Regions from separate parts of the Rahnella contaminans genome, predicted to be linked through region 1. Evidence: predicted binding sites of a transcription regulator. Region 1 holds the regulator's gene; each other region holds the start of a gene.
What was found. The regulator PhoB, encoded in region 1, activates phosphate uptake and scavenging genes when phosphate is short. The targets are predictions, from matches to a motif close to CTGTCATAAAACTGNCNNAT.

Region 1 (2,271 bases):
CTCAGTTCGTCAAAACTCAGGGCAATCGGCGAGCCGCTGTAACGGATATGTTCGGTTTTTGCGACGCACTGGGCGCGGTGAATATGCCCGAGCGCCACGTAATCTACCGGCGGAAATGCCTGGGCCGGGAAGGCGTCGAGCGTGCCTATATAGATGTCGCGCACGGAGTCAGACGTGCTGACGCCGACGGTGGTCAGATGGCCGGTAGCGATAATGGGCAACGGCACACCAAGTTTCTGACGCTTCGCCAGTGCGGCCTGATACAGCGCGTCATAATGCGCCGCAATGGCTTCCTGCAACGCGAGCTGTTTGTCGCTGCCGGACTGTCCGGCCTGGCTGGCGAGTAAATCGCGCGGACGCAAAAACGGAATGGCACACAACACCGCGCCGGGCTGGCCTTCACGCGTGTTCAGCACTAAAACCTGTTCCTCCAGATTTTCGCCTACGGTGGCGATCACCCGCGTATTCAGGCACGAAAGCAGTTCGCGGGATTCATTGAGCGTGGCGACGGAATCGTGATTCCCGGCCAGCACCACCAGCTGACAGCCGGTTTGTTGTAATTCCACCACGAAGCGGTTGTACAACTCGCGGGCGTAACTGGGCGGCGAACCGGTATCAAAGATGTCCCCGGCGACAATGACGGCGTCCACCTGATGCTGCTGCACCTGACCGGTCAGCCAGCGCAAAAATGCCTGATGTTCAGCGGCGCGGCTTTTGGTAAAAAAGTACTGGCCGAGGTGCCAGTCGGAGGTGTGGATCAGGCGCATGAGACTCCCGTGTGAACCCTGTATGACGACAATGGTGCAAAGTATAAACGTCGGCGGGGGAACCTGTCCCCGATAAATCAGACCAATTTCAGCAGGATGGCGGGAATTTATCTGTCATATTTGCCTTAAATGAACCATCATTTTCATTCATAAATCTGTCACAAAACTGACGCATAATGGCGCCCGCAATCAAATAAAAGATCGCTAACCTATTGGCAGGACCTACGATGGCTAGACGTATATTGGTGGTTGAAGACGAAGCTCCAATCCGTGAAATGGTGTGTTTTGTACTGGAACAGAATGGATATCAGGCAGTAGAAGCTGAAGATTTTGATTCAGCGATTGGCCAGTTAGTGGAACCTTACCCAGAACTGATCCTGCTCGACTGGATGCTACCCGGCGGTTCCGGTATTCAGTTTATTAAGCACCTTAAACGTGAAGCACTGACCCGCGAAATTCCGGTGATGATGCTGACCGCTCGCGGTGAAGAAGAAGATCGGGTGCGCGGCCTGGAAGTCGGTGCCGATGATTACATCACTAAACCGTTTTCACCAAAAGAACTGGTTGCCCGTATTAAAGCGGTGATGCGCCGGATTTCGCCAATGGCGGTCGAAGAAGTGATCGACATGCTGGGGCTCAGTCTGGATCCGTCGTCTCACCGGGTGATGGCCAACGAGCAGGCGCTCGATATGGGGCCGACCGAATTTAAGTTGTTACACTTCTTTATGACCCATTCCGAACGCGTTTACAGCAGAGAACAGTTGCTCAATAACGTGTGGGGCACTAACGTTTATGTGGAAGATCGCACGGTAGACGTGCATATTCGTCGTTTGCGTAAAGCGCTGGAAACCAGTGGACATGACAGAATGATCCAGACTGTTCGTGGTACCGGATATCGTTTCTCAACGCGTTATTGAGTCCCCCACAGCGGAGAACCTGTGTGTTAGAACGTTTGTCATGGAAACGTCTGGCCGGCGAATTTTTTCTCTTTTGTCTGCCAGCCCTGATCCTCGGAATTTTCGTCGGCCATTTCGGCTGGCTCCTCTTTGCGTCGCTGGTCGCGGCGCTGGGCTGGAATTATTACAATCAGCTTAAACTCTCTCACTGGCTGTGGCTTGACCGCAGCATCACCCCGCCGAACGGGCGCTGGAGCTGGGAACCGCTGTTTTACGGGCTGAACCAGATGCAGATGCGCAACCGGCGACGTCGTCGTGAATTAGGTCAGTTGATCAAACGTTTCCGCAGCGGTGCCGAATCGCTGCCGGATGCGGTGGTTCTGGCGACGGAAGAAGGCAATATCTTCTGGTGTAACGGACTGGCGCAGGATCTGCTCGGTTTCCGCTGGCCGGAAGATAACGGCCAGCATATTTTTAACCTGCTGCGTTATCCGGAATTCCGCACCTGGATCCAGACCCGTGACTTCAGCCGTGCCCTGAATCTGCAACTCAATAATGAACATTACGTCGAGTTTCGCGTGATGCCGTATTCCGAGGGGCAGCTTCTG
Region 2 (2,271 bases), on a different contig from region 1:
CTTTTATAGCGTCCAGCACCGCGCGATAGCTGTTAAACGTATTCACGCCCAGCAATGTCTCATCTTCACCGGCAAAAAGATGGGTATCTGTAATCTGTAGAATTCTGACTTTGGCCCCATTCACCAAAGGCAGTTTAAACAGGCTTTCCAAATCGTTTCCTTTGTTGTTGAAGTCTGTCTAACACACCGGAATTGCCATCGCTCCGTGCGCAAGGCAATAACGCAGCCAGTCCGCCAGGAACTGGTTAATTTGATGCTTTTCATCACGCTGATGCAACTTTTTATTAGGGTAATCATAGCGTGCTTTGAAGCGAAAGATCTGCTGACTCGCACACACTTCGGCCACCATGGCGTCGTGATACAGGCGAACCGTCAGTGAAGGCAGGCTCCAGTAACTGACGGCCGGTGCGGTCTGTTTGATTTCCACCAGCGACGTATAGCGCGTCGATTCGAGGATCGTCAGGCAATATGTGGCGCTACTCACCTGATATGTCACTGTTTCACCGGGCTCATCGGTGCGCGGCATCAAACGGCGCAATTGTGCGAAATTGGTTTCGCACAATCTCATCATTTCAGGGAAATCAGGGGTATAGCGCTTAATCATTCGTTGGCCCACTCTTTTCTCAGGGATTCATGGTGTAGCTGCAGCCATTGCAGGGCAATCACTGACGCCGCATTATCTATCGCTCCCTCTTCCACCCAGCGGTAAGCCTGTTCGCGGCTGACCACATGCACCCGGATGTCTTCATTCTCTGCTTCCAGACCGTGAATTCCTTCTGCCGTTGTCGCATCAACTTCGCCGACCATAATAGAAAGACGCTCGCTGGTTCCGCCCGGGCTGGCCAGGTAATTCAGAGCCGGTTTACAGCGTTTTACCACAATGTTCGCTTCTTCAAGTGCTTCACGGCGGGCGACGTCTTCGACTGTCTCGCCCTCTTCAATGATACCGGCGACCATCTCCAGAAGCCATGGGGTATCACTGGAATCAATACATGGGATGCGGATCTGTTCAATCAGCACGACTTCATCGCGCTGCGGATCATAAGGCAGCAGCACCGCTGCATGGCCCCTTTCGAAAACTTCACGCACAACTTCGCCGCTCATTTCCCCATTAAACAGCCGGTGACGAAACCGATATGCAATAATAGAAAAAAAACCTTTATATCGCGTCTCACGTGCAATAATTTCTACATCATCTTTACCGAAACTAACCGGTGAACTTTTGAATGCACACATGGATTGTTTTCCTCTTCCCTCATAAAGGCAATTTATCGTCCTTTGAGGTCAGTTTGATGAAAATGCGTTAATAATAATCAAGGTTGTTTGTGATAGATTTAGGCACATCCAGCGGGGAAGGCACGTTAAGCCAACCTCCCCGCTAGCCTGACTCTGCTAGAATCCGCGTCTATTGGTTTATTTGACTGCGCCACCATACATAACAACATTGCTGCACAACAAGGAATGCAAATGAAGAAACTGCTCCCCCTTCTCATCGGACTCAGCCTGGGCGGCTTCAGTACGATAAGCCAGGCCGAAAACCTGATGCAGGTCTATCAGCAAGCCAGGACGAGTAACCCGGACCTGCGCAAATCCGCTGCTGACCGGGATGCTGCATTCGAAAAAATCAACGAAAGCCGCAGTCCTTTATTACCGCAACTCGGTTTGGGTGCGGATTATGGTTATACCAATGGCTACCGCGATGCGAATGGCGTTAATAGTGATGTTGGCAGCGCCAGCCTGCAATTAACGCAGACCCTTTTTGATATGTCAAAATGGCGCGCACTGACCTTGCAGGAAAAAACTGCCGGTATTCAGGATGTGTCTTACCAGACTGACCAGCAATCTTTAATCCTGAATTCTGCGACGGCTTATTTCAACGTATTGAGTGCGATCGATTCACTCTCTTATACCGAAGCGCAGAAACAGGCTATTTATCGTCAGCTGGATCAAACCACGCAGCGTTTTAATGTTGGCTTGGTGGCTATCACTGACGTGCAAAACGCCCGTTCACAATACGACACCGTATTGGCTAACGAAGTGACTGCCCGCAATAACCTGGATAACGCACTGGAATCTCTGCGTCAGGTGACCGGCATGTACTATCCGCAACTCTCTTCCCTGAACGTGGATAACTTCAACACCACGCGTCCGCAGCCGGTAGCCACCCTGTTGAAAGAAGCAGAAAGCCGCAACCTGAGCTTGCTGTCTGCACGTCTGTCACAGGATCTGGCTCGTGAGCAAATCCGTTATGCGGAAACCGGCCACATGCCT
Region 3 (2,271 bases), on a different contig from region 1:
AAATTATTTGGCAGAAGCTTCGAAGCGACGCAGCAGCAGATTCCCGCGCTGTACTGCGGTATCCAGTGCTTCTTTGGCGCTTTTCTTACCGCTCCAGACGCTTTCCAGTTCTTCATCAACGATGGTACGGATCTGCGGCATGTTGCCCAGACGCAGACCTTTGGTGAACGGTAATGGCGGCTTGTTCAGCATCTGGCGGGTGGCAACGTCAGAACCCGGATTCTTCTCGTAGAAGCCTTCTTTTTTGGTCAGCTCATACGCCGCAGTCGTCACCGGCAGATAACCGGTTTTCTGGTGCCATTCGGCAGCGATTTCCGGCGTGGTCAGGAATTGCAGGAATTCGGCGACGCCTTTGTAAGTGTCTTTGTCTTTGCCGTTCATCACCCACAGGCTTGCGCCGCCGATGATGGCGTTTTGTGGTGCGCCTTTGATGTCTGCGTCGTAAGGCATCATGCCCACGCCGTAGTTGAATTTGGAATACTGACGGATGTCGGCCAGTGAACCGGAAGATGCGGTAGTCATCGCGCAGTCGCCGTTATAGAACTTGGCGGTGGATTCGTCTTTACGACCAAAATAGGTGAAATCACCTTTTTTGTTCATGTCTTCGAGCATCTGAATGTGTTTGATTTGCTCTGGTTTATTGAATTCCAGAACCGCATCGGTGCCGTCGAAGCCGTTGTTTTTGGTAGCGATTGGCAGACCGTGCCACGCGCTGAAGTTCTCAATCTGGATCCAGCCCTGCCAGCCGCTGGCGTAGCCACACTTCATGCCGGCTTCACGCAGTTTTTCGGTGTACGCGGCCATATCCTGCCAGGTTTTCGGCGGCTGATCCGGGTTCAGACCGGCTTTCTTAAACGCATCTTTGTTGTAATACAGCACCGGCGTGGAGCTGTTGAAAGGCTGGGATAACAGACGGCCTTTGGAATCGGAGTAATAACCGGAAACGGTCGGCACGAACTGGGAAACGTCTTCTTTGATGCCTGCATCACTGAACACTTCGTAGACCGGTTTGATGGCTTTGCTGGCCATCATGGTCGCGGTGCCTACTTCGTAAACCTGCAAGATAGCCGGAGCATTGCCGGTGCGATATGCCGCGATACCGGCCGCCAGGCTTTCGTCGTATTTGCCTTTATAGACAGGCACGATTTTGACATCAGGGTGTGTCTGGTTAAAACGGTCGGCCAGCGAGTTCACTTCTTTGCCTAATTCGCCGTCCATTGAGTGCCAGAAAGGAATTTCTGTCACAGCGAAGGCATTGGCGCTGAAAGCCAGCGTCAGCGCGGTGCCGATGACCGTTTTTTTGAGGTTGATGAACATGCCTGTCTCCTGAATTCTGCTGGTGTAAAAGGGGCAGAGATAAATGGGGTATTGAGAAACGTTTTTATGCGGAGGTAACATGACACGGCTAAATTACAGATAAATAACAGTTAAATGACATTAACGTTACAGCAGCATGAAGTGCAGGTGACGAACAGATGGCAAAAAAGAAGGCGCATCGGGTGAACGATGCGCCTTATAAAGAAGGGAAATCCGGGGGTTTTACAGCGCGCGTTTCAGGCGGGCAACCGCCTCCTGCATCTGCTCTTCGGTCGCGGTGGCGAACGACAGACGGAAGGTCGAGTGATCCGGGTTATCGGCATAGAAGAATTCGCCCGGCACAAACACCACGCCCTGCTCCAGCGTCTTTTTCATCCACTCAGCGCAGTTACGCGGCTCGCGGAAACGTGCCCACAGGAACATGCCGCCTTTCGGATATTCAAACGTCAGCACGTCGCCCAGTTCGCGTTCCAGCAGTTCGGCCATGACCTGGCATTTCTTTTTATACGCGGCACGAATGGTTTCGATCTGCTTCGGCAGACGGCCAAGACCGAGATAATATTCCGCAATGCTCTGCGACAACGCGCTGGCGTGCAAATCTGCCGCCTGTTTGATGATGGCGACCTTATGCAACAGCCAGTCAGGCATAATCACCCAGCCCAGACGCAAACCCGGCGCCAGAATTTTAGAGAACGTCGAGGTGTAGATAATGTTATCCGCGTGACCGAACAGGGCTTTCGACAGCTCAAACAGCGTCGGCTGGCGTTCTTCGGTGAAACGCAGTTCGCCGTACGGATCATCTTCTACAATCAGGAATTCGTGCTGTGCCGCCAGTTTCACCAGCTGCTCACGGCGCACACGGCTCAGGGTCACGCCGCTCGGGTTACCGAACGTGGGCACCAGATACACGCCTTTAATCTTTTGTGTTTTCAGCAGTTCCGCCAGCTCATCGAC

Region 2: a site for PhoB is predicted at 1,280-1,299, ahead of nudF (ADP-ribose diphosphatase). Genes of this name have one in related genera too.
Region 3: a site for PhoB is predicted at 1,419-1,438, ahead of ugpB (sn-glycerol-3-phosphate ABC transporter substrate-binding protein UgpB). Genes of this name have one in related genera too.

Annotation. Positions count from the first base shown of each region.
Region 1 is NZ_JAADJS010000002.1:644,714-646,984, forward strand. Features, by position in the region: gene sbcD (exonuclease subunit SbcD) at 1-767, opposite strand, end outside; gene phoB (phosphate response regulator transcription factor PhoB) at 995-1,684, shown strand; gene phoR (phosphate regulon sensor histidine kinase PhoR) at 1,708-2,271, shown strand, end outside.
Region 2 is NZ_JAADJS010000005.1:309,165-311,435, reverse strand. Features, by position in the region: gene cpdA (3',5'-cyclic-AMP phosphodiesterase) at 1-151, opposite strand, end outside; gene GW579_RS20665 (DUF1249 family protein) at 179-604, opposite strand; gene nudF (ADP-ribose diphosphatase) at 601-1,236, opposite strand; gene tolC (outer membrane channel protein TolC) at 1,468-2,271, shown strand, end outside.
Region 3 is NZ_JAADJS010000007.1:43,428-45,698, forward strand. Features, by position in the region: gene ugpB (sn-glycerol-3-phosphate ABC transporter substrate-binding protein UgpB) at 4-1,317, opposite strand; gene GW579_RS21980 (aminotransferase-like domain-containing protein) at 1,540-2,271, opposite strand, start outside.